DNA from 2 places in the Pseudoalteromonas sp. SR44-5 genome. Region 1 is predicted to be linked to the other one. Evidence: riboswitches for the same ligand, from Rfam matches in the RefSeq annotation. Region 1 holds a riboswitch; the other holds the start of a gene.
The links. A riboswitch is a leader RNA that binds a small molecule or an ion and turns the genes downstream of it on or off. The one in region 1 is predicted to bind cobalamin.
Positions count from the first base shown of each region.

Region 2: linked by a shared signal. The riboswitch ahead of H5154_RS20840 (ABC transporter ATP-binding protein) and the one ahead of H5154_RS11610 (TonB-dependent receptor domain-containing protein) in region 1 are both predicted to bind cobalamin.

Region 1 covers NZ_JACJDT010000018.1:15,832-30,900, reverse strand. Annotated here, with positions in the region: gene H5154_RS11665 (argininosuccinate synthase) at 1-756, shown strand, start outside; gene argH (argininosuccinate lyase) at 814-2,679, shown strand; gene H5154_RS11655 (hypothetical protein) at 2,953-3,162, shown strand; gene H5154_RS11650 (hypothetical protein) at 3,170-3,703, shown strand; gene H5154_RS11645 (capsule assembly Wzi family protein) at 4,228-5,622, opposite strand; gene coaD (pantetheine-phosphate adenylyltransferase) at 5,619-6,101, opposite strand; gene H5154_RS11635 (TetR/AcrR family transcriptional regulator) at 6,352-7,002, shown strand; gene thiI (tRNA uracil 4-sulfurtransferase ThiI) at 7,107-8,564, shown strand; gene H5154_RS11625 (ketopantoate reductase family protein) at 8,594-9,496, opposite strand; gene H5154_RS11620 (VanZ family protein) at 9,489-9,842, opposite strand; gene H5154_RS11615 (YajQ family cyclic di-GMP-binding protein) at 10,004-10,486, shown strand; cobalamin riboswitch at 10,660-10,838, shown strand; gene H5154_RS11610 (TonB-dependent receptor domain-containing protein) at 10,872-12,716, shown strand; gene msrA (peptide-methionine (S)-S-oxide reductase MsrA) at 12,805-13,341, opposite strand; gene H5154_RS11600 (efflux RND transporter permease subunit) at 13,491-15,069, opposite strand, start outside.
Region 2 covers NZ_JACJDT010000060.1:395-15,463, forward strand. Annotated here, with positions in the region: gene H5154_RS20830 (FKBP-type peptidyl-prolyl cis-trans isomerase) at 1-386, shown strand, start outside; gene H5154_RS20835 (histidine phosphatase family protein) at 435-1,049, shown strand; cobalamin riboswitch at 1,090-1,215, shown strand; gene H5154_RS20840 (ABC transporter ATP-binding protein) at 1,301-2,137, shown strand; gene H5154_RS20845 (iron ABC transporter permease) at 2,124-3,119, shown strand; gene cobT (nicotinate-nucleotide--dimethylbenzimidazole phosphoribosyltransferase) at 3,124-4,188, shown strand; gene H5154_RS20855 (adenosylcobinamide-GDP ribazoletransferase) at 4,188-4,985, shown strand; gene cobU (bifunctional adenosylcobinamide kinase/adenosylcobinamide-phosphate guanylyltransferase) at 4,982-5,509, shown strand; gene H5154_RS20865 (cobyric acid synthase) at 5,509-7,011, shown strand; gene cobO (cob(I)yrinic acid a,c-diamide adenosyltransferase) at 6,995-7,594, shown strand; gene H5154_RS20875 (cobalamin-binding protein) at 7,594-8,451, shown strand; gene ung (uracil-DNA glycosylase) at 8,448-9,110, shown strand; gene H5154_RS20885 (DUF3545 family protein) at 9,287-9,475, opposite strand; gene tal (transaldolase) at 9,653-10,603, opposite strand; gene yaaA (peroxide stress protein YaaA) at 10,854-11,633, shown strand; gene H5154_RS20900 (mechanosensitive ion channel family protein) at 11,734-12,648, shown strand; gene H5154_RS20905 (DUF1289 domain-containing protein) at 12,909-13,103, shown strand; gene H5154_RS20910 (alpha-amylase family protein) at 13,417-15,069, shown strand, end outside.

The DNA of each region.
Region 1 (15,069 bases):
TGGGACTTATCAAGCCGTGAGTCATTACTTGACTACTTGGCAGAGCGTAATATTCCATGTTCTGCATCGGCAACTAAAATCTACAGCCGTGATGCAAACGCGTGGCATATTTCTCACGAAGGTGGCGAGCTTGAAGATCCGTGGTGTCAACCAAGTGAGCAAGTGTGGACTTGGACTAGCTCACCAGAGCAAGCACCCAATGAGCCTGAATTTGTTACCTTAAACGTGGTTGAAGGTGAAGTTGTTGCTGTCAATGGCGAGCAGCTTAAACCGTATGATTGTCTAGTTAAACTTAATGATATTGCATCCCCACATGGTGTTGGTCGGGTTGATATCGTTGAAAACCGTTTAGTGGGCATGAAATCCCGTGGTTGTTATGAAACCCCTGGTGGCACAGTAATCATGGCGGCATTACAAGCGATTGATGAGTTAGTACTTGATAAAGCAAGCCGCAAATGGAAAGAAGTACTGGGCGGCGAGTTTTCACATTTAGTCTATGACGGTCGTTGGTTTACACCACTTAAAGATTCAATCTTAGCGGGCGCAGAAGCGTTATCAACAGTTGCTACTGGCGAAGTTATTCTTAAGCTTTATAAAGGCCAGGTAACAGCGGTTCAGAAAAAATCACCTAATAGCTTATACAGCGAAGATTTTGCAACGTTTGGTGCAGATGATGTTTACGACCAATCGCATGCTGAAGGCTTTATTCGTTTATTCTCGCTTTCAAGCAGAATTTCAGCACTAGCGAAGAAGTAATTTTACTACAGCCCCGTAACAATAAGGCGGGGCAGTTTAAGGGTTTGGAGAGATTTCATGGCATTATGGGGCGGACGTTTTTCTACGGGTCCAGATGAGGCGTTTAAACAATTTAACGACTCACTTCCCTTCGATTATCAACTCGCAGAGCAAGATATAGTTGGCTCTGTAGCGTGGGCAGGTGCCCTTAAGCAGGTTGACGTATTAAGTAGTGACGAACACAAAAAGTTAGTCGCTGCATTATATGAATTACTCGACGAAGTAAAAGCTGATCCACAAGCAGTGGCAACGTCAGGAGCTGAAGATATTCACTCACATGTTGAAGCTGCATTGATCGAAAAAGTGGGGGACTTAGCTAAAAAATTACACACCGGACGTAGTCGTAACGATCAGGTCGCTACTGACTTTCGCTTATGGTGTCGTGATACCGCCGCTCACATACTTACGGCGCTTGGTCAGTTAAAAGGTGAGTTTATCGCTTTAGCTGAACGTGAGCTGGGCACTATCTTACCTGGTTATACCCATTTACAACGTGCTCAGCCATTGTTGTTTAGTCATTGGTGTATGGCTTACGTGGAAATGATCGAACGTGATGAAAGCCGTTTAGCAGATGCTAAAGCGCGAATGAATTTTTGCCCTTTGGGCAGTGGGGCACTTGCCGGTACTGCGTACCCAATTGATCGGCAAGCACTTGCCGTGGGGTTAGGTTTTACCGCTGCGACTAAAAATAGTTTAGACGCCGTATCAGATCGTGACTTTGTGGTTGAGCTATTAAGCTGTGCATCAATCTCTATGATCCATTTATCGCGTATGTCAGAAGATTTGATCTTTTATAATTCGGGTGAAGCGGGTTTCATTGAGTTAGCAGATAATGTCACCTCTGGTTCATCATTGATGCCACAAAAGAAGAATCCCGATGCGCTAGAGCTTATTCGCGGCAAAACAGGGCGTGTATTTGGTGCCTTTAGTGCCATGATGATGACGTTAAAAGCACTGCCACTTGCTTATAATAAAGATATGCAAGAAGATAAAGAAGGCTTATTTGATGCCATGCCAACGTGGCTAGCTTGTATTCATATGGCGCAAGCGTGTATCAAAGGTATAAAAGTAAATGGCGAGCGAACGCTAGCTGCTGCGAAAGGCGGGCACTCCAACGCTACAGAGCTTGCTGACTATTTAGTCGCCAAAGGGATCCCTTTTAGGGAAGGTCATCATATTGTTGGTGTGTTGGTACAAATGGCTATCGCACAAGGGAATAACTTAGAAGATTTAAGTTTAGAACAATTCCAATCGGTGCATAGTATTTTTGCACAGGACGTATATGCTGTACTAGAGATAGACGCATGTATAAAAGCGCGCCAAGCACTTGGTGGTACATCTTTAGAGCAAGTTACAGTTGCAGTTAAAGATGCCAAAAAAAAACAGCAAATAACAGTTCGTGACGCTAATCTTGACGATGTAGAGTCAATTGCTAAATTGATCCAGCACTGGGCTACGGTAGGTGAAAATTTACCGCGTGCTAAAAGCGACATGGTACATTCAATCAATGAGTTTGCGGTTACCGAAGTTGCTGGAGAAGTCGCGGGCTGCGCATCACTGTATATTTATGATACTGGTCTTGCTGAAATTCGTTCTTTAGGGATAGATCCTGAAACCGGTATTACTGGGCAAGGTCGTCAGTTAGTTGAACATTTATTAGTTAAAGCCAAAAAATTGGCACTCAATCGCATCATTGTTTTGACGCGAGTACCTGATTTCTTTGAAAAACAAGGTTTCACATTCTGTACCAAAGACAGCTTACCGGAAAAGGTAATGAAAGATTGTGAACTGTGTTTACGCAGAGACAATTGTGACGAAGTCGCGATGGAATTTATTTTGAAGCAAAGTCGGAACGCGGAGATCCCGTGTAAAAATGTAGCTTAAAATCCCTGGATATAAAAAACGTACGGTTATCCCTGTGCGTTTTTTTATGCCTTATCATATCTGGTATGACCTGTTGTGTGGGATGCGCTGTAGCAAATAAAAGATCAAAAAAGATCGTTTTTTAAAATGTTGGATCAGTAATTGCTTATTACTAGATGTAAGATGGCTCAGCGTGAGTTCATCTTTAAAAGCGCCAAGCAGTTATCAGAGCGTTAAAAACAGTGGCTTATTTAATAAGTCATTTATTCAACATTTATTGAAAGGATTAATCTTATGCAAGTTACAGCTAACAGCCAATTACAAATGCAAGCATACAATAATATGCAACAATCAAAGCCAGCACTTGAACAAAGCGCTAGTAATAAAACCCTACAATCTGATACAGTGTCTATATCTAATGAAGCCTTACTAGCGGCTAAAGGTGAAGCTGAAATCCAGCGCGGTGGTGGGGTGATGCTTCCTCGAGATAAAAGGCCTCAATAGGAGTGAAATGTTTTTAACTGAACAATTTGGTTTTTTCTCCCTTTCTGCATTGAGTGCTTGGGGGTTTTTAATGGCATTTTTTTTTAATATCTTTATATACTCTATAGATGTTAAAAGAAAAACTACGCTGTTAATCAGTTCATTTATTATGATGATCTCCTATATGGCAGGGGATCATTTCTTTACATGGCTATCTTCTACTGCAGTCACATATATGCATTGGGCATTATATGATTTTGTGACATTACTATGTTTGGCGGGATGCTATCTCGTTATAAAGAACTCTACACCGTCATTTATTTATCTTGTCTGCGGTTTGTCTATAAATATCCTATTGTTTGTTTCTGTGTATTTAGATGTTCAGGTTTATGAAAATTCAACTTATTGGATTCTTTGGGACATATACTCTTTTGGTGTGAATATCATTGATTTTACAATGATAGTAGCCTTGATTGTCGATCGTGACATTTTAGGTTTAATTAGGCTTAAAAATGCAATTAAAGCATTATTTAAAACACATCACATAAAACACTCCATTTAGCCTATGTTTATAAATGACGTAGTTGGTCCGTACATCGGTGTATTTATCGAGTGGGGATTCTTAATGGTCTTTTTATTAAATTGGGTACTGTACATAAATAACCCCAATAAAAGCATAGTAATACTTTCATTTATAATGGCCGTTTCTTATATAACGAGCGAGCACTTATATTTAGTGTATTCAACTTATTTGAACTGGTTTATATACGATTTACTCACTCTTACATGCATTGGGTTATTGATCAGATATCAAAAGATTAGCCCCTCTCCAGTTAATTGCTATATTGTGTGTGGGCTTATCTTAAATGCCATTTTAATTACCGCAATTTATTGCGATATCTATGTGCGATCAAATTCTGAGCCTTGGTGGCTTTGGTCAGTTTATTCTTTTGGCGTTAATATATGCGATGTGATGATGATAACAGCCTTAGCTATAAATAAAGATTTTTTAGGCTTAAGCAAATTATTAATAAAGGCTAGGATAATCAAAGGCCTAAATAAAAATCAGGCCCTTGTTTCGAAAACTTAAAAGCGGTATTCCCAGCTGGTTTTTAATGCGCTGTTTGTATCAGACTCGTTAGCAAGTTCGTCTTTATACACTGAGCCGCTGATCTTCCATAAACCACTAAAAATAGCCTGCTGATAACCAAGCTCTAATTGTAAGCGTTCAAACGTTTCGGTGACTTGGGTTAAGTTGGTGATGTCAGTTTCAAACCAACGTAACTTCGCATAGCCGCCATAACCGTTCATAGTATGATAATGCGCACCTAATACTGCAGATTTACTTTGCTGTGGTGTTGCAGAGCCAATTAACCGATCTTTATGATTATAGGCTTGGGCATAATTAATAAATGCTTCATTAGCATCGTTACAACTAAGTTGGGCTGTACAATCTTGTTGTGTATTTGAATATTCAAAATAGGTTTTTAGTAATTGCTCTTGGCCGCCAAAAAAGCTCTCAACGCCAATTGTATAAAAAACATCACTTGGCGCTAAGCCACTGTCATTTTTTCCCATTATCTCGGTGTAAAATGCAATCGGTTGCTCTGCTATAGTGGTTGAGTATTTGGCATCTAAACTGGTTAAGCGTTGCTTATTTGTTATTACTTCCAGCGTATTAGGATTTACTTCTGTATTGGTTAAATAGTCAGAGCCCGCTGAGCTAAATGCAACCTCAAGTCCTGGTAGTGGTGTGCTGGCAAAGCGCATAGCCCAGTAGTCGCCTTTCTCACCATTACTTAAATGTGGTTTTTGTTTTGCGTAAATACCAGTCAACTGCCAGTTACCAATGAATGATGACCAACTTGGGCCGACATATTGGGTGTTAGCACGGTTAATTCTTAGCCCTTTCATTGGTGCGGCATTATTCGACAGTAGTAATGCATTGTCGTTACCTGGTCCCCACCAATGGCTTACTTGTTCGGCGCTAACAGACCAATTGCCCATTAATACTGCTAAGTAGCTGCCATGATAGTTTATGTGTTCATCATCAAGTGCCTGATCAGCGTAATTAACACTTACTTTGGCGCTAACACGGTCGCCAGTGATAGAGCCATAGCTATTAATGCCACTTTTTTGTTGATCGCGTTTGCCAAAGCTTTGTTGCAAAGTCGGCTCACTATTGTAGTTAAGCCTCACACCAGAGCTACTGCCTTGTTTAGCGTTCTCTAAGGCATGTTTTACGTGTTGATAAGCAAATCGACTTTGTGCTGATAAATTGCTGCTTTCAATTGTATTTAAATCTCTGGCAATGCCTTGCCACATCAAGGGATAACTATTGATCGGTTGTTTAATCACGCCTTGGTTAAAGAGCATCTCAATTGAGGCTCGTAATAAAGGGTCGTCACTTTCAATCCAAGGTGATGCAAACGCGGGTGTGGCAATCACAACAAGGGTGCTTAAATAGATATTTAACTTCATCCGTGTAACTTTTCCTGTAATGCTTTTACTACAATAGGGTGTACAAACTCACTGACATCGCCTTTATGACGCGCGACTTCTTTAACTAGGGTTGAAGAGATAAATGAGTTCTTTTCAGCTGGGGTTAAAAAAACACTCTCTAAATCAGGATTTAAACGACGATTCATATTGGCAAGCTGAAACTCATAATCAAAGTCAGACACCGCACGAATACCGCGGATCAGTACATTCGCACTATGATCGCGTGCTAAATCAGCTAATAATCCAGAAAAACCGATCACGCTGACGTTATCTAAATGAGTGAGTAAACTATTGGCAATTGCTACCCGCTCATCTAGGCTAAAGCAGGGTTTTTTACTAGGATTGTGAGCAACTGCAACAATTACAGTATCAAACATTTTAGCTGCCCGCTGGATCAGATCTGTGTGTCCATTTGTTAATGGATCAAAGGTGCCAGGATAAATTGCGGTGACTTTCATAAATATCATCTTAGTGTTATTTTGAGGGTTATATTAACAGTCTTTGTTGTCCAGATCAGCCTGCAAATTGCGACTGCATATTTTCATTTGTAAATGAGTTTATTTCAATAAGAAACAATAACTACGAATTATGGATTAGAAATTTTCAAGGTGGTATTTTATTGGATTATATTTGTATATACTGCGCGGCTAATAATACTGAGTGAATTATGGGCATTTACTCTAATAAAAATAATCAGAGTAGCAGGATATGAGTACCAAGGATAAAATAATTACAACCAGCATAATGCTATTTAACCAACATGGCGAGCGTGCGGTCACAACCAACCATATCGCTTCACATATGGGCATCAGTCCCGGTAATCTTTATTATCACTTTAAAAATAAAGAAGACATTATTCGCCATATTTTTGCATTATATAGTAAGCATTTACACACTCAATTTGTGCCAATGGAAAAGCAGGATGAAGCACTAACACACTTAACTGGGTATCTTGATGCTTTGTTTGAGTTGATGTGGCGTTTTCATTTTTTCTATGACAATTTGGGTGACATTTTATCTCGCGACGAAGTACTGAAAAAAGATTATATTGAGTTTCAAGAGGCTTTGTTAAGTCAAGTGCGCGAAATTGTGATTGGCCTGCGTGAAGGTGGGATGATCGCAATTGATGATGAAGATACCGTTGAACTTGCTCATATGCTAAAAATCACCGTCAGTTTTTGGACTCCTTACATTAAAGCCAGACGGTTAAGCGGTGAGTTAATGCAGCAAGATATTTATAATGGTATTTTAAAAGTGTTAGCGCTTTTTAAAGCATTTGGTACCGAGCAAAGTATCCCAAAAATTAACTTGTTACGCGAAAAATACAGTAAATTAGCGGCACAAGCAGAGCCTGTTTAATTAAACGCAGCGGTTGTTTATTTCCTAGACGTTAGATTTTTTGTTATAATCGCGCGCCCAACACGTGGGTGCGTGAATCCTAAATATTGTCTAACGAGTAAACTATGCTTAAATTTATCGTCAAACTCCATCCTGAAATAGCCATTAAAAGCCGCTCTGTGCGTAAACGCTTTACTAAGTTGTTAGAAAACAACATTAAAATTGTGTTACGCAAGCTTGACGAAAAAGTACAAGTACAAAATAACTGGGACAATATATCCGTCGTAACTAAATCAGATGACGCACAAATGCGCCTTGATTTTATCGATGGCTTACAACGGATCCCAGGTATTGTGCAGTTTATTGAAGTGACCGAAACTAACTACGAAAACCTGCACGATATTTACGAAAAAGCGTTAGATATGGTTGGCCACACCGTCGTGGGCAAAACATTCTGTGTACGTTGTAAGCGCCAAGGTAAGCATGATTTCACCTCTACCGATGTAGAGCGTTATGTGGGTGGTGGTTTAAATCAGCACGTCGATGGCGCCAGCGTAAGACTGAAAAATCCTGAAGTAACTATTCGTCTTGAAATTAAAGATGATAAAGCTTACGTCGTAACGCATACCCATCATGGTATGGCCGGTTTCCCATTACCAACGCAAGAAGATGTCTTGTCGTTAATGTCAGGTGGATTTGACTCGGGCGTTGCTAGTTATCAAATGATCCGCAAAGGCGCTCGTACGCACTTTTTGTTCTTCAATTTAGGCGGTGCGGCGCACGAGATTGGTGTTAAACAAGCCAGCTATTATATTTGGAAGCAGTTTAGCTCAACCCATAAAGTTAAATTTATCAGTGTTGACTTTGACCCCGTTGTTGCCGAAATTTTAGAAAATGTTGAAAACAGTCAAATGGGTGTAGTCCTCAAACGTATGATGATGCGTGCAGGCAGCCAAATAGCTGAAAAAATGGGGATTCAAGCGCTTGTTACCGGTGAGAGTCTAGGCCAAGTTTCAAGTCAAACATTAGCCAATTTAAGTGTGATTGACCGTGTTACCGAAACGCTTATATTACGCCCGCTGATCCAACACGACAAACAAGAAATTATAAACATCGCTCGTAAAATCGGCACCGCAGAAATGGCCGAAACTATGCCGGAATACTGTGGTGTGATTTCTAAAAAGCCTACAGTTAAAGCTAAAATTGCCGTAGTAGAAGCTGAAGAGCAAAAGTTTGATTTTGATGTGCTCAATACTGTTATTGAAAACGCACGTATTATGGATATTCGTGACATTGACGTTGAAGCTAAACAAGAGCTAAAAGAGGCCGAGTCAGTTTCTGATTTACCAGCTGATGCAGTTGTTGTTGATATTCGCTCGCCGGAAGAAGAAGATGCAGCACCGCTTGAAATTGATGGGATAGAAGTTGTGCATTTGCCATTTTTCCGCTTAGCGACCAAATTTGCAGACCTACCGCAAGACAAAGACTACTACTTATATTGCACTAAAGGTGTAATGAGTCAGCTACAGGCGCTTATTTTACATGAAAATGGCTTTGCCAATGTTAAAGTTTATCGCCCTTAAGGTTGATAGTTATTAATAACAAGCGCGAGTTAAATCGCGCTTTTTTTATGTCTGATAGCATCGAGTAAAGATTGATTGTGAGGGGTATTAATACCGAGTTGATTACCTTTTCGGCAAATATAACCGCACATCGCGTCAATTTCTGTGATGCGATTATGGGCGACATCTTGATGCATTGATGAGTAATTGTTTTTGGTATCACTCATCACTTGATAGGCGTTCGCTAATGCTTCAGCAAGTCGCACATTAATACCTAGTTTATTTGCTACGGTACACGCTTCGTTTAAGATATTTAAAATTATGCCACTAAACTGCGGTGCAGTCAGTGCGCCATTTTTCACATTGTGCAGCGCACTGAGTGGATTAATGGCAATATTAACGAGTAATTTTTCAAAGCGTAATTGTTGTATATTATTTGTGGTTGTTAATTCAGGAATAGCGTTTAGTAGATTTTTAACTTCAGCGAGTTGTGTTTTTGCTTGCTGGTTACAATCACCTAAAATGCTGCTCCCGATACCAGTATGCAACACACTAAAAGGTGTATCTTTGTAGCCCGCTAAACGTGTTGTTAAAAAATATAGTCCTTGTTGTTTTGTAAGTTCGCTATTTATTTCATCTACATTACCCATGCCATTGTGAGATAAAATTAATTGGCATTGAGCGCTTAAAAAAGGCTTTAGTTGCCTATATGCGGTGGCAACTTGATATGCTTTAACAGTAAAAATAATAACATCGACTTGGCCGTGCTCGGATAATTTAGTCAGGTTTGTCAGTTGGCAATTAATTGTTTGTTTTGGCGCGTTTGCTTGTTGATAAAAACGAGGTTCGTCAATAGCATGCTTGGTAAGTAGGGTGACCCTGTGCTGTTGACTCAAATAATGGCTATAGAGCAGCCCAATGGCACCATCGCCAACGACGAATATATTAGCCATTTTGATTCTTTTTAAAACGAGAATAAATACCGAACAACAAAAAGAAACTAGCAGCCCCAGAAAAGTCAGCAACAACATCAGCAACAGAGGCGCTACGATAAGGGATTGTGCTTTGCATTAGCTCAATAGCAATGCCATAAAATGCTAATAACACGAGGTGAACGAATACAGGTAGCTTGAATGCTCTGACCATGACGGCTGCCAGAACAAAGAAAATAGTAAAATGTACTAACTTATCTAGGTGAGGCAGTGACGATACCCCAACGCCCCTAAAATCGCGGGCAAACAAAAAGGTAAATACCAGAATACTGATTAAAAATAGGGTTTGATAAACACGCCGAGTCACGAAAAATCCTAAATCGTTTAAAAATAGACCCGTAGTATATCAAACAAATTTCGTATCGCAGCTGAACAAAGCATAGAAAAGTGTAAAGATTTATAAAATTTATATAGTATAATTATCGACAATATAAATTTGAATTAAAAATATCTTGCTAGGAGAGACTTATGCCTTCATTTGACATTGTTTCGGAAGTCGAAATGAACGAAGCAAAAAATGCTGTTGATAACGCTAACCGTGAACTTGAAACTCGCTTTGATTTTAGAGGCGTTGATGCGTCAATAGAGCTTAATGATAAAACCATTAAACTAAAAGCAGAAGCTGATTCACAGGTTATGCAGTTGTTTGATATTTTAGCGAGCAAAATATCAAAGCGCGGTATGGACGTATCAAGTTTAGAGCTGCAAGATATTTCACGTGCGGGAAAAAATGTTTTCCGTAATGTTGCGCTAAAGCAAGGTATCGAAAAAGATATGGCTAAAAAAGTAGTTAAAGCCATTAAAGACTCTAAAGTGAAAGTACAAGCTGCGATCCAAGGCGAAGAAGTACGTGTAACGGGCAAAAAACGTGATGACCTACAAGAAGCCATGCAAGTAGTACGCAGTGCTGATTTAGGGCAACCATTTCAGTTTAAAAACTTTAGAGATTAGAAAGCTAGGAGCTAGGTTTCTAGGTGCTAGAAAAAGCCAAATTGCAGCAATGTAGTTTGGCTTTTTTAGTTTAGAACTTATGGTTATTCCTAGAACCTAGAGTATTTAGATGTATAGCCGTCCATTGACTTTTGTGCTTAAAATAATCACAATAGCGACCTATTTTCAAGGTGCTTGTGGTTACTTTTCAAGGTTGTTGATTAAGTACGGCAAGATAATCGGGAAGTTGGTGGCGTTTATAGGATATAAACGAAGTCCAACACTGCCCCCGCAACGGTGATACATACTTTTAGCTAAATTTATTAGCGAGTTATGTTAAGTCCGGAGACCGGCCTTGAAGTCAATTTACTATCACTTGTGCGGTGGGCGCGGGTCAGGGGATATCATGTTAAACAAATCTACTCTAGGCGTAGCAATTGCCGCTGCGTTGTCTTTTTCTGTGTCTGCAGAGCAATCAATAGAACGCCTGACGGTAACAGCTAATAAATTTGAGCAATCAATTACTGATGTACTTGCCAGTGTAACTGTTATTGAGCGCAGTGATATTGAAACAAGTAATGTCCGTGATTTACCGAGTTTACTAGCAACCCAAGTTGGTTTTCAAATAAATTCCAATGGTGGCTTTGGACAAAGTTCTGGCGTGTCACTTCGCGGTTCAAGCTCGCGACATACACTTATTTTGATTGATGGCGTACGTACGGGCTCTGCAACCCTTGGTTATAAATCAATTAGTAATATTCCTCTTAATTCAATAGAGCGCATTGAAATTGTTAAAGGCTCTCGTGCTGCAGTTTATGGGTCTGACGCGCTCGCTGGTGTGATCAATATTATTACTCGTACAAAGGAATCCGTCAGCCTAGATGCAACATTTGGTACTGATGCTTATCAAAATTATCAAGTTGCAGGTACAACGGTAGTTGATGCTGTTAAAGCGTCGTTTAATGCTGGGTTTGAAAAAACGGATGGCTTTGACGTATTGCAAGGCGTAGCGCCGGATGAAGATGGTTATGAGAACAAAAATTTAGGATTTAATATTCGCTATGCAGATGAGCTGTTAGGTGAGCTTAAAGCGCTGGGTCAATACAGTGAAGGTAATGCACAATACGACAATGCTTTCTCGCCTATTGATAGTATCGTAGAAAATAATGAATTTGAAAATTATCAGCTAGGGCTGGGTTGGGATAAATCCTTTACCGATCATAAGCACTCAATTAATGTTGCTATTGCAACCGATGATTCTGACAACAAAGGCTATGATTACACAGGTGCGATTGTTACTAATAGTTATAAAACAAAACGTAAACAATTTGATTACCACGGCAGTTATAATGCAAGCCAATTTTTAACCGTTAATGGCGGGCTTAATTGGTATAAAGATGAAATATATACCAATGGTAAGGCTTATCTAGCGGATAGCAAAGTAGCTAAAGCTGCATTTCTTGGGGGCTATTTTGATGACAATAAAGTCATTGCAAATTTAGCATTGCGTTTAGATGATGATGAGCAGTTTGGTAATGAAACAACTTACGCCGCAGCTGTTGGTTATCACTTAAATAAGCGTGCAACACTTAGATTGAGTCAAAGCACGGGCTTTAAAGCGCCAACATTTAATGATCTTTATTTTCCTGACCCTTTATCTCCAGGTAATCCAAATTTAGCACCAGAGACATCAACTAACCAAGAGTTAGGTTTGAGTTTAGACTTTTCTCAGGCAAAGCTTGATATATCAATATTCAGAAATAATATTGAAAACCTAATTGCATGGGCACCTAATGCAGCTGGTAAATGGCAGCCAGAAAATATAAATGAAGCACGCCATGAGGGTGTTGAGTTTAGCTTTGCCAATAAAGTACTTGGTTTTGATAATCAGTTTAATTTTACTTATTTAAATGCTGAAAATACCGAAACGGGTGTAGCACAAACTTATGTTTCACCACGTACTGTGAACTGGTTTGTTGCGAAGCAGTGGGGCGATTTTGATGCCGGTTTTGATATGCAGTACCGTAGTGATCGTCAAGGTAAAGTAACAGAGCTTAGTTCTTATACGTTATGGAACTTAACTGCAAATTATCAATTTAACAGTGCGCTTTCATTTTCTGCTCGTGTTGAAAACTTATTTGATAAGCAATACAACGCGGTTGACTCAAGTATGGATTATGCAACTGGCGAAGTGTTTTACTACAATACAGTTGACCGTCGCTTCTTTGTTGGCGCCAGCTACCAGTTCTGATCTCGTTCTAGCTTAAATAAAAAAGCCCGACACCTTTGTTTGTCGGGCTTTTTTATATTTAGATGAAAATGCTTATTTAGCACTTTGCTTAGTTTACTAAAAACTGTTTATAGTCTTTTTCAAACTTTTTCAGCTTTGGTGCTATCAATAAACTGCAATAGCGTTGCTCAGGGTTTTCGTTGTAGTAGTCTTGGTGATACTGCTCTGCAGGGTAGTAAGTGGTTGCAGGGCTAACTTCAGTGACGATATCTTCGCGTATTTGGCTTTGTAATTTTGCAATATATTGATTAGTTTGCGCTTGCTGCTCGCTATCATGATAATAAATCACACTTCGATATTGGGTACCTATATCATTACCTTGGCGGTTTAGCTGAGTGGCATCATGCAGGGTAAAAAACATCGCCAGTAAGGTTTCATAGCTTATCAGGTTACTGTCAAACTTAATCTGTACAACCTCTGCGTGGCCGGTGAGGCCAGTGCAAATTTGTTTATACGTAGGCTCAGTTGTTTCGCCGCCAGTATAGCCAGAGCTTACTTGTAAAACGCCTTTCACGCGCCTAAACGCGGCATCAATACACCAAAAGCAGCCACCACCAAATGTTGCTGTTTCATTTGTTATACTCATTAGTTGTTCCTTAAAGCTATTAAATTACACGGATGATCTAGCGTATCAGAAGAACGAGCAAGGTGGTTTATTATTTCATTTAATTACAGCAGGGAAGTGTGTGGAAGTGAAAAGTAGCGTTGCTATGGGTTTGCAACGCTACGATGAGATTAAAGCTCTTTTAGCGGCCTTTCAGCTTCTTGTTGGTTGAGCTTTTGTTGTAAAAACTCAGGAGACTGAGTATTGCGAGCCAGCGCATAGTACGCCGCAGGAACAACAAATAGCGTAAGTATGGTTGCTACAATAACGCCAGTAAACACCACTACACCAATTACCATACGGCTCTCTGCACCAGGGCCTGAGGCTAGCACTAGTGGCACCGCACTCATTACCGTAGTCAAAGAGGTCATAATAATTGGTCGCAATCTTTGGGTTGCTGCTTGTAAAATAGCTTCACTAAACTCTACGCCTTTATCGCGCAATTGATTGGTAAATTCGACAATCAATATACCGTTCTTAGCACTAAGACCAATCAGCATTACAATGCCTATTTGGCTGTAAATGTTTATGGTTAGTCCTGCAACCCATAAACCAAACATTGCGCCCATCAAACCCAGTGGCACAGTGAGCATGATCACAAAGGGGTGCATAAAGCTTTCAAACTGAGCGGCTAAAACTAAGAAGGTAACAGTAAGCGCTAGAATGAAAACATACGTCATCGCTGAGGCACCTTCATAATATAATTGCGATTCACCTTTATAATCAATGGCGCCATCAATTTCGTTTTCTTCCATTGCCACTTTATTTAAAAAGTTAAGCGCTTCTTCAAGGGTGTAACCATCGGCGAGGTTAGCGCTCAAAGTAATAGCACGCATTCGGTTGTAACGATTTAGCCTTGATGCAGTGGCTTCTTCTTTTAAGCTAATTAAGCTATCTAGAGGAACCAGTTCACCACTGCGTGATTTTAAGTAAATATTTGATATATCAGTAGGATCAGCAAAGTCAGCTTTGGTGCCTTTTAAGATCACATCGTATTCTTCACCACGGTCAATAAAGGTGGTAACACGGCGTTGCCCTAACATGGTTTCAAGGGTGCGGCCAACATCCGAAACTGAAATCCCTAAATCCGCCGCTTTGTTTTTATCGATACTGATCAAAAACTGCGGGAAGGTTTCTTTGTAGTCATGGTCAATACGCACCAGTCCTGGGTTTTTCTCTGCACGTTCAATGATCCGGTCTCGCCAATCAGCTAATTGTGCATAATCATTACCTTGCAGGACAAACTCAATGGGCCGTGATGAGCCACCGCCACCAATACCACGGCGCATAATAGCAAAAGCGCGCACATCGGTGACTTCAGTCATTTTTGCACTGATCTCATCCATTACTTCCCAAGTTGAACGTTTACGTTCATCCCAGTCAGCCATACCAACAATTGCTACACCACCGCTGCCACCCCAGCCAGGTACGCGCACCAGCACTCGGCTTAGTTCGCCCGCTTCGGAATAAGGCATTAAACGTTCTTCAATTTTTGCCATGTTGGCGGCGTTATTTTCATAACTTGCCCCTTCAGGGCCACTCATCATGATAAAGAAAGTACCACGGTCTTCTTTTGGCGTAAGTTCTGAAGGAATTTGTTGGAACAGTAAATAACTAACAAAACCAGCCAGCAGTAGGGTGATTGTTAAACCACCTGAACGCGTCATATTTGAGCGTAAAGAGTTTTTATAACTTTGCTCAATCTTACTA
Region 2 (15,069 bases), on a different contig from region 1:
TCAATCGTAAAAACAGTGAAAGCTTCATAGTTAAATTTAGTAATCATGCTGATACTCAACTGTGTGCTTCTGGTTTGATGTATAAAGTAATAGATGAGATCTCTGGTGAGCGAGTAACTGACACAGATACCGTGGTCATCAATCAGCGTATTATGCTTGCTGATGGCAGCGTAATAGCTGATAGTTATAAAGCTGGAATGCCTGAAGTATTTACCTTAGATGAGGCAATCGAAGGATTACGAGAAGGTATTTTATTGATGTCGGTTGGTTCTCGCTATGAATTTGTAATTCCTGCAGAGCTGGCGTGGGGGCGCAAGGGGAATGGTGGGAAAATAGGAGCTAATGCCGTTCTACATTTTGATGTGCGCTTAATCCGTTTAGGATGATCATTATGCTATTGTTAAAAGTACTTTTCTTTAATGTAAGAGGGCTTTATGCCGCCATTTTCTAGTCGCGTTTACTTATTACGCCATGGCGAATTGATTGAGCAAGAAGTCTTGGCCGGACATACAGATTTTTTACTCAGTGAACTTGGCCGTGCGCAATTACATCAAGCATGCAATGAACTAACTAATATTGAGCTTGTACAAAGTTCGACTTTGAAACGTTGTAGCGAATTTGCCAGATCTTTTAGCCATGCCCAGCAAATACCACTTTTTCTGACTGATCAGCTCCGAGAGTTTAATTTTGGTGATTGGGATGGCTGTAAATATGATGATTTGTGGCAACAGACGGATTCTCCTAGTCTTGGCGATTTCTGGCAAAGCCCTTGGCAAGTAACCCCCCCTCATGGCGAAAGTATGAGGGATTTTTATCAGCGAATAGCAACGTGGTGGCAAACGTTACTAATTGATATTGCAAGTAATCGTACTCAAGCACAATTAGTTTTAACGCATGCCGGAGTGATCAAGCAACTATTAGGTATTATTTGTCAGTTACCAAAAGAGTCGAATCAGCAAAACATATTTTCAATCGGTTATGGGAAGCTTATTTGTATTGATATTTACATAGATGATAGCGATAAAGCATGGCCCAGAATTGTGTTTTAAAAGACTATTTTTAGCCGTCTAGAAAGATATTAATTGAAATATTTACTCACCCGCCCATAATAGAGCCTTATGTATTTTGGAATGGGGTGTAACTCCTCAACTGTTCCCGCAACTGTAAGTCGCAAGCGCGATAAGTCAGATACAAAATACGTTAATTTATTACCTATTGAGCGGGCTAACTCTTCTATTATCACCATGATCATAATGGTTTGTAGTGTATTGGGTTTAGCTATTGCTAGAGAGATAACACATTGCAAATACCAGCAGTAATTGATCCCCCTTTACTTGAAGTAGCTAATTTATCGTGGTCGGTGGCAAATACCGCCATTTTGCACGATATTAATTTTGCAATAAAACCAGGCCAATTTATTGGTTTGTTAGGGCCTAATGGCGCAGGTAAATCAAGTTTATTGCGTTGTTTATACCGTTACACTAAACCAGTGTGCGGTGAGGTTATATTTGCAGGGAAAAATATTTGGCAGCTAAGTGCGGATGAATATGCCAAGCAGGTTGCTGTGGTGCTGCAAGAAACACCTTCGCAATTTAACCTATCGCTTTATGATGTAGTGAGTCTTGGCCTTACGCCGCATAAAAGCTTATTTAGTTCGACAACTAAAAATGATCAACAAATTATTTTTCAGGCGATTGAGCAAGTTGGCTTGAGCCATCATTTACAGCAATCGTTTGATTCCCTTTCCGGTGGCGAGAAGCAACGCGCATTGATAGCACGTTCAATTGTACAAAGCCCTCAATTATTAATTATGGACGAGCCTACCAGCCACTTAGATATTAAATATCAAATTCAATTAATGGAGTTGGCTAAATCGCTAAATGTAACGGTATTAGCGTCGTTCCATGATCTTAATCTTGCAGCAAGTATGTGTGATGAACTACTGGTGATAAAGCAAGGTGAGTTAGTTGCAACGGGTAGCCCAGAATATGTCATCACGGAAGAAATGCTCAGCGAAGTATTTGGTGTCTGTGCCGAAGTCTCGGCGCATCCACAGAGTAAACAATTAAATAAGGTCATTCCGCGTATTACCTATTTTTACGGCTATCAAGGTGGTGGCGTTGATGCAAAAAAATAATTATTTTGCAGTCAGCGTGGCGCTATTTTTTGCCTTGTCGAGCATTTTTATAGCACTTAGCTTTGGTGCTGCGACCAGTAAATTCATTGATGTATACCACAGTATTATAGGTCAGGGAGATGACTCCTTTATAGCGCGGATCATATGGCAACTGCGAATGCCACGAACATTGTTGGCGTTTTTAGCTGGCTCTGGTTTAGCTATTGCTGGTTTAATTTTACAAACCGTAACCCGTAACCCGTTAGCCGACCCTTACTTATTTGGTATTTCATCGGGAGCCTCATTTGGTGTGGTATGTTTTATGACACTAACAGGAGTCAGCGCGGGAATAACAATGTCGGCCGCGGCATTTGTTGGTAGTTTATTGACTATGTTATTACTGGTTTTTATTGCCGGACGAGCAGGTCGCGGACAAGTTGAAAGCATGCTCTTGGCTGGGGTCGCTTTATCCTTTTTATTCAGTGCCTTTACCAGCTTACTTTTGTATTTTAGTGATCCACAGGCGATCACGGCTATTTTATTTTGGACGCTAGGCAGCTTTGCTCGCGCACAATGGTCAACGTTATGGTTACCCGCTTTAGTTATTATTAGTTGCACCGGGCTGATGATGGGTTTTCGTCGGCAACTAAATGCAATGTTACTAGGTGATGAAAGTGCTGCAACTTTAGGAATACCGGTACAGCGGTTTCGGTTATTAATGTTGGTATTGAGCTCATTGATCACTGCAGTGTTAGTGGCGATGTGTGGTGGTATTGGTTTTGTTGGTTTGATGATCCCGCATATAGTACGGTTTTTTGTGTCGCAAGGCACTATTACTGGTTTGATCATGACGGCTTTAGTTGGCGGTATATTTATGGTGTGGGTTGATGTGCTATCGCGTGTTTTACTTGCAAATCAAGAATTGCCAATCGGTGTTATTACTTCTGCAATAGGCAGTATTTTCTTTTTATCGTTACTTTATTTTCGCAAGCGAGAGAGTTAGTCAGATGTTTAATATACCTACAGTAACTAATCAATTTGGTCACCTCATCATTGATAAGATTAACCAAAAAACTAAACCGCTTGGTGCACTTGGACAGTTAGAACAATGTGCAATACAACTGGTTACTTTGTTTAGTCAAAAAGTGGCAAGCGAAGATGCTTTTAAAACCTTTGCACCTACAATCAAGAAGCCTACTTTGCTGGTATTTGCAGGAGATCATGGTGTTGCTGCACAAGGGGTATCGATAGCGCCCAGTGATGTCACTTCACAAATGGTAGCTAATTTTGTCAGCGGTGGTGCCGCTATTAATGTCTTTTGCCAACAGTTAGGTTGGCAATTAGAAGTGATTGATTGTGGTATTTTGCATCCAGTCACAGCGCCAAGTGTCCATAATTGCCGTCTAGGAAGTATAACAAAGCCACTTAATACAGACATGGCAATGAATACCGCGCAGGTACAGCAAGGCTTTAATAATGCTAAACAGCTGGTGCAGCAGCTCAGTCATAGTGGTTGTAATACAATTGCCTTTGGCGAAATGGGCATAGGTAATACCACCAGTGCAGCAGCGATTATGGCAGCTATGCTGAATTTACCTGCACAGCAGTGTGTTGGCAAAGGCACGGGTGTTAGTGATGATATTGTTACGCGTAAAATAACAGTTGTAGAGCAAGCGCTGGTATTGCATCAGTTACATTTAGCAGATCCTATTTCACTACTTGCAGCGTTAGGTGGCTTTGAAACTGTGCATATTACGGGAGCTATGTTGGCTGCGGCTGAGCAAGGCATGGCTGTAGTAGTTGATGGCTTTATTTGTAGTGCTGCGGCAATGGCCGCAATTAATATTAACCCAGCAGTGAAAGATTATTTAATTTTTGCACATTGCTCAAATGAGCAAGGCCATCGACTGATGTTAAACGCACTCGATGTTAAGCCACTGCTGCAACTTGATTTACGCTTGGGTGAAGGCACTGGCGCTGCGTTAAGTTTACCATTATTGCAAGCCGCACTTGGTTTTTATAATCAGATGGCTAGTTTTGCTGATGCTGGTGTTAAGCAGGTTGTCAGTTAATGCCTAACCCAGAGGCAAATAAAGTAACGCAATGGCAGTTACTGTTATTAGCAATTAGCTTTTTAACCCGGCTACCGGTGCAGTTGCGCTTTAATGTAAGCGGTGCTCATTTAAATCAAGCAAGTCGCTATTTTGCTTTAGTGGGTTTACTGCTTGGTGGATTATTAGCACTCAGCTACGGCGTTTTTCAATTACTGTTACCAGCATCAATAAGTGTATTACTAATGATGGCGGCCGGGTTGTTATTAACAGGCGCATTTCATGAAGATGGCTGGGCCGATGTATGGGATGGTTTTGGCGGTGGTTGGCAGGTGTCGCAAAAGCTTGCCATTATGAAAGATAGTCGTCTTGGTACTTATGGTGCAGCGGCATTATTTATTATGCTGCTGGTTAAATTTCAAAGCCTACTCTTTCTTAGTGAGTCATTGATTACTGTATTGAGTGCAATTGTTATCGGGCAATGTGTAAGCCGAGTAGTGGCAACCAGTTTAATTATGGGGATGGAGTATGTAAGTGAAGATGCGACTTCAAAAGTAAAGCCGCTTGCTATGCACCTATCGGTCACTAGTTTAGTTACGTTACTTGTAACCGCCGCTACTTTACTGGTTAGCTTGATTGCTGTTGGTGTATTGTTATGGCAAACCGTATTCATTCTTGTAGCAGTATTACTGATCATAAGAGTCATTTTGATCCGCTGGTTTAAACAGCAGTTAGGTGGTTACACTGGCGATTGTTTAGGTGCGGCGCAGCAGCTAAGTGAAATTGCCATTTACTTAACTTTCGTGAGTATATTATGAACGCTAACCACACATTTATTTTAGGCGGCGCACGCAGTGGAAAAAGCCGCTTTGCTGAACAGCTTGCACAGCAAAGCAATAAAAGCGTTATTTACCTCGCAACGGCGCAAGCCCACGATACTGAAATGCAAGATCGTATAGTCCATCATCATCAACAGCGCCCTGTAGATTGGCCGTTAGTTGAGGAGCCAATTGCATTGGCTGAGGCGTTACAAACACACAGCAGCAAAGATAACTGTATTTTAGTTGATTGCTTAACCTTATGGTTAAGTAACTGTTTATGTCACGCCACAAGTGATTGTTGGGATGAACAGAAATCAGCACTACTAAATACCCTTGAAAATTTACCGGGGCAAGTGATTTTTGTCAGTAACGAAGTTGGCCACGGTATTGTGCCTCTGGGCGAGCTAAGCCGCCGGTTTGTAGATGAATCAGGCTGGTTACATCAAGCCATTGCCGCAAAAGCTGCGCGAGTTGAATTTATAATGGCAGGTCTTGCCTTAACACTGAAAGGGCAGTCATGATGAAAACATTAATGGTACAAGGTACTACTTCTGATGCAGGGAAAAGTACTTTAGTTGCAGCATTGTGCCGGGTATTTGTTGAACGCGGGATCAAAGTTGCTCCATTCAAACCGCAAAATATGGCCTTAAACAGCGCTGTAACAGAAGATGGCGGCGAAATAGGTCGTGCGCAAGCACTTCAGGCGATTGCAGCTAAAGTGGCGCCACGGGTTGATTTTAACCCCATTTTACTCAAGCCCAATAGTGATACTGGCGCTCAAGTGATAATTCACGGTAAAGCCATTAGTAATATGGAAGCAGGTGCTTATCATGATTATAAAAAAGTCGCGATGGATGCGGTACTGGCTTCGCAACAGCGTTTAAGCGAAGAGTTTGAGCTACTGGTAGTTGAAGGTGCGGGCAGTCCGGCTGAAATTAATCTACGTGCGGGTGATATTGCTAATATGGGTTACGCCGAAGCGGTTGATTGCCCCGTGATCATTATTGCAGATATAGATAAAGGCGGTGTGTTTGCGCATTTGGTCGGTACTCTTGCGCTATTAAGCGAGTCAGAACAAGCCCGAGTAAAAGGCTTTGTGATCAACCGTTTTCGTGGCGATATAGGCTTATTGCAAGGTGGCCTTGATTGGCTTGAAGAGTACACCGGTAAACCAGTGTTAGGGGTGTTGCCGTATTTACATGATCTCGCCCTAGATGCTGAAGACGCGGTAGCGATAGATAATCAAGTAAGCCAAGCAAAAATAAAAATCGCAGTATTGCTACTTCCTCATATTAGTAACCACACTGATTTTGATGCGCTGCGTTTAAACCCGCAAATTGACATTAATTACATTCGCCATACTCAAGCAATTCCACACGTTGATCTGATCATCATTCCTGGCAGTAAAAATGTTATTAATGATTTAGCCTTTTTAAACAATGAAGGCTGGGGCGAGCAGATTCAGCGTCACTTGCGTTATGGCGGTAAGTTATTAGGTATTTGCGGAGGTTTGCAAATGCTCGGCACAGATATATATGACCCTGAGGGTGTGGAATCAAGTAAAACACACTGTAAAGCTTTAGGGCTCGCTGATTTTACCACTCATTTAGGGCAGCATAAAGTACTAACTCAAGCTGCTGGTGTGATCCATCTTGGCGGTCAACAAGCAAAAGTGGCAGGCTATGAAATACACGCCGGTTGCAGCGCTGGCCCAGCATTTAAAAAGCCTTTTTTACAATTTACTCAGCATCCACAGCATGTTGTGCAAGATGGTTTTATATCAGATGATGATTGTATAGCAGGTACTTACTTACATGGCTTATTTGATAGCAGTGCAGCTACGCAACTAATACTGGATTGGGTATTGCCAAATAGTGGTATTACCCAATTAATAGATATAGACACACATCGCGAGCAGCAATTAACGCGCTTAGCCACGATGTGTAAAGAACATTTAGATTTAGACAAAATAACGCAAATTTACCAAAACTGGGAAGGAGTTAATCATGAGCGACACACATAACGACAAGCACCAACAACGCCAACAAAAAGTAAAAGATAAAGTTGATGAGCGTATAGCCGCAGCACAAACTGAGAAAGGCGTTTTTCAGGTGATCACTGGTAATGGTAAAGGTAAATCAACCTCAGGGTTTGGCACGGTAACACGTTGTGTAGGCCATGGCATGAAAGCTGCTGTGTGCCAGTTTATTAAAGGTACTTGGCCGTGTGGTGAGCGTAATGTATTGCAAGGCGCAGGGGTTGAATTTGCCATTATGAACACAGGTTTTACCTGGGAGACGCAAAATAAAGAATCAGATACCGCAGCGGCGCAAGCGACTTGGCAAGAAGCAAAACGTATGTTGGCTGACGAATCAATTAATTTAGTATTACTTGATGAAATTACTTATATGATCACCTACGGCTACATTGATTTAGACGAAGCACTCGAAGTGATCGCTAATCGTCCGCCAATGCAATCTTTAATTATTACTGGCCGTGGTGCGCACCGCAAGTTAACTGACTTAGCTGATACTGTTAGTGAAGTGCGCAATGTTAAGCATGCATTTGATGCTGGTGTTAAAGCGCAAATAGGATTTGATTATTAATGGCTACGCTTAGGCTTGTACTCGTTTTATCGCTGGCTCTGTGCTGCTTTAAGCTCGTGGCTGATCCTAACAAGCAGCAATTAAGAATTATCGCCTTGGCCCCGCATATTGTTGAAAACCTGTATACCATCGGCGCTGGTGAGCAAATCGTGGGAACCGTGGAATATGCTGATTTTCCTGCTGCGGCCAATGATATCCCACGTATCGGTGGTCACCAAGGTATTCAAATAGAAAAGCTACTGGCCCTCAAACCTGATTTAGTTTTAGCATGGAAAACGGGTAGCAAAGCTGAGGATTTAGCACGTATTAAAAGTTTTGGTATTGATATAATTTACAGTGACGCCAGTGAAGTAGATAAAGTGCCCAATGAACTGCGCCGTTTAGGTGAGCTTACTGGACGTGAGCAATCAGCCAAGCAAGCCGCACTTGAATTTGAGCAGAAAATTGCTGTAATCAAAGCCAAGCAGCAAGGTAAAAGTAAGGTCGCGGTATTTTACCAGCTATGGGCAGAACCGATGATGACGGTGGGTAAAAATACCTGGATCAATCAGTTAATCGAAATTTGCCAAGGTCGTAATGTATTTGCTAGCAGCCGAACTGATTACCCTCTGATAAGTATTGAAAATGTGATCGTGGCAAAACCAGAGATCATTATATTGCCTAATGAAAAGTCACAAGCGCAGCAAACTGTGATTGATTGGACACAATGGCCCGAAGTACCCGCGGTAAAGCACCATCTGTTTATTAGCGTCAATGCTGATTTACTACACCGTTTTACCACGCGTATGTTGGATGGTCTTGCTGATATGTGTACTAAAATAGATGATTCACGCGTTGCAATTAAGGAGCCACAATGAGTGATTGGCAAGACTTTTTAAAAACCGAATGTGCAAAAACTTATATGCAGCAGACGTTGGATACAGTTGCTCAAAAGCGCAGCGAAGGTATTGCTGTATATCCGCCAGAGCAGTATGTATTTAGTGCATTTGATGCAACACCGTTAAGTAATATAAAAGTGGTTATTTTAGGACAAGATCCTTACCACGGCGAAGGACAAGCACATGGTTTGTGTTTTTCGGTATTACCAGAGGTTGGTAAACTTCCTCCCTCATTAAAAAATATCTATAAAGAGCTGGCTACAGATATCGATGGTTTTCGCGTGCCTACGCACGGTTATTTACAACGCTGGGCAGAGCAAGGGGTGTTTTTACTTAATACCGTACTGACTGTTGAGCAAGGCCAAGCCCATTCCCATAAACACTTAGGTTGGGAGCAGTTTACCGATAAGGTTATTGCCCATATTAATCAACACTGTGAAGGTGTGGTATTTATTTTATGGGGTGCTCACGCACAAAAGAAAGGTAAAGGCATTGATAGTACGCGTCACCATATTTTAAATGGCCCGCACCCATCGCCGTTGTCTGCGCATCGTGGCTTCTTTGGTTGCCAGCATTTTTCCGCTACCAATCAGTTATTAACACAGCAAGGGCAAACAGCGATCGATTGGCAAGTTTAGGAATTGTAGGTGCGAGTTTATCCCGCGCAGAATGTTAAGCTTGTCGCGATGTAAAATCGCAGCTACGGATGTAGGCGGGGGTTATTATTCTGCGCAGAATATACGTTAACTGATAAAAACAAAGGCCCTTACTTTATCGGTAAGGGCCTTTTAGTTGGTTAGTAGCTATTGCGAAATTAAAAATCTAATTCATCAATCGCAATATTGTCTGTAAAAAAGTCTAGTTCCTGTAGTTCTTTACGTAAACGTTGCTTGTCTTTTAAAGCTTCGATTTCGCGCCATTTTCTCTTTTTATTTTTTTGAGAGGTCTTTCTTGTTGTATCAGGACCTTCTAATATCTCTAAAATATCGTCTAGGCTATCCATGAACTTCTCCTATTGAATTTTTTGAACCTCGAAAATACCTATACCACAGGCCACACTAAAATAGAATAAAAAAGTGACATTTATGTTACAGGTAAGTGATAAATTAATGAATAGATATTATTTTCAGGCATAAAAAAACGCCGCAAATGCGACGTTTAATTTAAACGATAAAAGCGATTACATTGCTTTAAAACGTGCTTCTAGTTGCTCTTGTGCATCAGCAAAAGAACGAATACCTTCAGCTAGTTTTTCTGTCGCCATGGCATCTTGATTATGTAACCAACGGAACTGAGCTTCAGTTAGTGGTGCAGGTTTAGGCTCTTTAGCAATATCACTTTCAAGTAAATACTCCTGTGCACCTTCAAGGTTGCCTAGCTCTTCTAAAAGGTTAGGACTGATGGTTAGTTTATCGCAACCAGTTAGTGCGATGATTTCACCGGTGTTACGGAAACTTGCGCCCATAACAACCGTTTTATAATCATGGCGCTTATAAAATTCAAAAATACTGCGTACTGATTGCACGCCTGGATCTTGTAATGGATCGGTTGGTTTTTCTAAGCCGTTAGCAACGTGCCAATCTAAAATACGGCCAACAAATGGTGAAATCAAAAATACGTTAGCATCTGCACAAGCACGGGCTTGAGCATCACTAAATAGCAGCGTTAAGTTACACTTAGTACCTTCTTTTTCAAGTTGCTCTGCGGCTTTAATACCTTCCCACGTTGAGGCAACTTTGATTAAGATTTTATCTTTGCTCACACCTTCTTTTTCATAAAGGCTTAGTAATGTGTGTGCTTTAGCAATTGTTGCTTGAGTATCAAATGATAAACGCGCATCAACTTCTGTTGAAATATAACCCGGCACAATGTCACTGATCTCTTTACCTAGTAATACAGCAAAGTAGTCACAGGCTAGTTCTAATTGTTTAGCAGCGTCTTGCTCGGTTTCTTTAGCATAACTCCACGCTTTATCTAAATACGGCTTATAGGCTTCAATTTCACTGGCTTTTAATAGCAATGAAGGGTTAGTTGTTGCATCTTCCGGTTGGTGTTTTTTAATCGCTTCAATATCACCAGTGTCGGCCACGATAGATGAATGTTGTTTGAGCCTTTGTAGAGCTGAAGTCATTTGCTTTCCTCATTCCAAGCAAGTTAAAAGAAAATCTACTGTAACTACCTTATACTGCAGCACTGTGACAGCGCTTAATAGGTCTTATGTCCGTATCAGTGAAGAACGAAGGTGCATAGCATAATTTGCTGTGCGAATAAGGTAGGTATCATACCAATCAATTCTAACTAATTGATATAAACAAAACGTGCTTTTCGTTTCATTTAATGTTGAAATTGACATTAAATAATTTCCAAGTCAATAGCTAACTATGATCACTGTTATTTCACCTGCAAAAAATTTAGATTTCGAGAGCCAAGCAAGCACTGATAAATTCACGCAACCTGAGTTACTTGAGCACAGCGAAGAGTTGATGACGGTGTGCCGCGAATTAACGCCGGCACAAATTGGCAGTTTAATGAAAATTAGCGATAAGCTTGCAGGCCTTAATGCTGCGCGCTTTAGTGAGTGGTCGCAACCGTTTACTACCGACAACGCTAAACAAGCCGTGATGGCTTTTAATGGCGATGTATATGGTGGTTTAGATGCAAACAGCTTAACTGCCGGGCAACTTGATTACGCGCAAAGTCACCTACGTATTTTGTCAGGCCTTTACGGGTTATTAAAACCACTTGATTTAATGCAAGCGTATCGCTTAGAAATGGGCACTAAGCTTGATAACAGCCGTGGTAAAAACCTCTATGAATTTTGGGGCAGTATTATTGCTGATAAACTAAATAGCGTACTCGCTGAGCAAGATAGCCAATATCTAGTAAATTTAGCATCAAACGAGTATTTTAAAGCGGTTGATAAAAAAGCCTTAAACGCGCAAATCATTACTCCACACTTTAAAGACTGTAAAAACGGCCAATATAAAATTATCAGCTTTTATGCTAAAAAAGCTCGTGGCTTGATGGCTCGCTACATTATTGAGAATAAAGTTACCCAGTTAAGCGATTTAAAAAAGTTTACTGTTGATGGTTACTACTACAGTAGCGAAGCGACCCAAAAAGAGCTGGAGCCAGTATTTCTAAGAGATGAACAAAACTAGTTATTAATCTGTTTAAAAGCCCTGCAATGCATGGCTTTTTAGTTTTGGCGCTTATTTTGCAATAACCTGACACTATTTATAAAATAATCAAGGTTAAGCAATGCTAAAAATACCTTCTATCAGCGATGCCGAAAAACTTATTGAAGAAAAACTCGGTGGCTGGTTTGATGTCGTAATAAGTCATATACCTAATTTTATAGTGGCGGTGATCATCGCCATTGTTTTCTCAATTCTCGCGCGTTTTTTAGGTTCGATGATGCGCAATGTTTTACGCCGCTCGTTAGACTCCCAACAAATTGCAGACTTAATGGCATCGATATTCAAGATGATAGTACTGTGTGTTGGGTTATTTGTTGCCCTCGATTTTATAGGGCTAAAAGGCACTGTAACGTCATTACTGGCTGGTGCTGGGATTGTTGGTTTAGCAATTGGTTTTGCCTTTCAAGATATGACCGAGAACCTAATAGCTGGTATTGCTATGGGTATTCGCAAACCCTTTAAAACAGGCGATGTTATAAAAACCGATGATGTGTTTGGCAATGTGCGCTCAATAAATTTGCGTAACACGCTTATCGAAAACTTTTATGGGCAACTGATTTTAGTGCCTAACAAAATACTTTTTCGTAATGTATTACGTAATTACAGTACCTTAGGTGTACGCCGCATTGAAGTGCCAGTGGGCATTTCATATGGTGATGACCCAGAGCTGGCAGCTGAGGTGATAGTTAAAAAAATCAATGAATTTGATTTTGTAATTAAACAAGACGAAACCGCTGTTTATGCTGAAGGGTTTGGCGACAGTAGTGTCAACTTACTGGTGTGGTTTTGGATAAAATACCCCGGCGAGGCAGACTTTATGACCGTACGCCATAAAGCAATTGTGGCAGTCAAACAAGCGCTAAGTGACGCTGATATTAGTATTCCATTCCCAATTCGCACCCTTGATTTTGGTATTAAAGGCGGTGAAAAACTCGATGCGATGATCACTGAAAAGCGCCAGCACTCAGAACAATAAATGGTTCTATCAACAGGTAATATTTACCTGTTGATAGTGCTAATTTACACAAATTTACAGCTGGTAATACAGTTGTTGATTGGCGCATATTTACCAGTATTAAGTTTTCTACTGATAGACAGCATTTATGGCGAAGCATCAAAACAAGTAAAAGGCAGTGGTCATAGTTTAGTTATCGCTAGCCGATTATCGACTGCACTTATTAGACACGAGCTAAAACTAAGGCTAGTGTCTAATAAGTAAAGTCGAAGGTAAAATTAATGAATAACATTAAAGTGAGCAATGAAGAACCAAGTAGCCCATGTATTCGGCATTGTTGTTTAGATAAAAACGATACCTGTATCGGTTGCTTTAGAACCCTTGATGAAATTCTCGCGTGGCACAGTGCAAGCCCTGCGCAAAAGCTGCAAGTTCTTAATGAATGCCAAAATCGCAAAAACGCGCAACATAAATAATCACTTTGTAGAGCAGTCTGCAAAAGCTAACCACAAACTTCAAGATTAGTACCATTTAATTCGTAATAAAGATAAAAACCGTATACTAGTTTTTACCGCTCTGTACTGCCCGTTAATAAACACTCCAACACACACAAAGAATAAGTTAGCGATACACTCGTGCCACTGCATTTGTGCTAAGCATCCATAATCGATGGTGTTTTTGAATTTTTGATTGCATACGTATTCAATTTTCATTTTGTGAGAATCCCTCTACTGTTAATTCTTTGTAAATGAAGAATGCCTATTACTTGACAACACAACGGAACACACAATGAAAATTAAAAGAATAGTAACCACTATTGGGCTAAGCATTGCCCTAAGTGCTACGTCGATTGCAAATGCAACACCAACAACATTCGTCCATCTATTTGAATGGAACTGGCAAGATGTAGCCCTCGAATGTGAACAATACCTAGGACCTAAAGGCTATGCTGCGGTACAGGTATCGCCGCCTAATGAACATATACAAGGCAGCCAATGGTGGACGCGTTATCAACCTGTCAGTTACCTATTGCAAAGCCGAGGCGGTAACCGCGAGCAGTTTATTGATATGGTTAATCGCTGTAATGCCGCTGGCGTTGATATTTATGTAGATACTTTAATCAATCATATGGCTGCAGGCAGTGGTACAGGTACCGCTGGTAATACCTATGGTAATAAACAATACCCAATTTATAGCCCACAAGACTTTCACACCAGTTGCACCATTAATGGCTCTGACTACGGCAACGATCGTTACCGAGTACAAAACTGTGAGTTAGTTGGACTCGCAGATTTAGATACCGCTGCAACGTATGTCCAAAACACATTAGCGGCTTACATTAATGAATTACAAGCCATTGGTGTTAAGGGGTTTCGGTTTGATGCCTCTAAACATGTTGCAGCCAGTGATATTCAAAGTTTAATGGCGAAAGTGAATGGCTCGCCAGTGGTCTTTCAAGAAGTAATTGATCAAGGTGGCGAGGCTGTTGGTGCCTCTGAGTATTTAGCGTCAGGTTTAGTTACGGAATTTAAATACAGCACTGAACTTGGCAATACCTTTAGAAATGGCTCGCTCGCATGGTTAAGTAATTTTGGTGAAGGGTGGGGGTTTATGCCAAGTGCATCAGCTGTAGTATTTGTAGATAATCATGATAATCAACGCGGTCATGGTGGTGCCGGTAATGTAATTACCTTTGAAGATGGCCGCTTGTACGACTTAGCAAACGTATTTATGTTGGCTTACCCGTATGGTTATCCAAAAGTAATGTCTAGTTACGACTATCATGGTGACACAGATGCTGGTGGTCCAAGCGTACCTGTGCATAACAACGGTAATTTAGAATGCTTTGCGAGTAATTGGCAATGTGAGCATCGTTGGGCATACATTGCAGGTGGCGTAGATTTTAGAAATAATACAGCTGATAACTGGGCAACAACCAATTGGTGGGATAATACTAACAATCAAATAGCCTTTGGTAGAGGAAGTTCAGGTCATGTTGCCATTAATAAAGAAGGCTCAACACTCAATACTACCGTGCAAACAGATATGGCTCCAGGGCAATACTGTAACGTGCTAAAAGGAGCGCTGACTAATGATGCAACAAGTTGTACTGGTGAAGTTATTACTGTTAATGCAAATGGCACTATAAACTTAAATGTAGCCGCGTGGGATGCAATGGCTATTCATAAAAATGCCAAGCTAACCACTAATTCAACCCCTGATCCTCAGAGTGATTGGCAGCGAACTGTGATATTTATTAACGCACAAACGCAAACTGGCCAAGATATGTTTATTCGCGGCGGGATTGACCATGTTTATGCGAACACAAATCTTGGGCGTAACTGCCAAACAAGCAACTTTGAATGTGCTATGCCAATTCGCCATAATAATTTGCAAAGTGCCACTACCAGTCCTTGGAAAGCAAACGATAATTACCTAGAT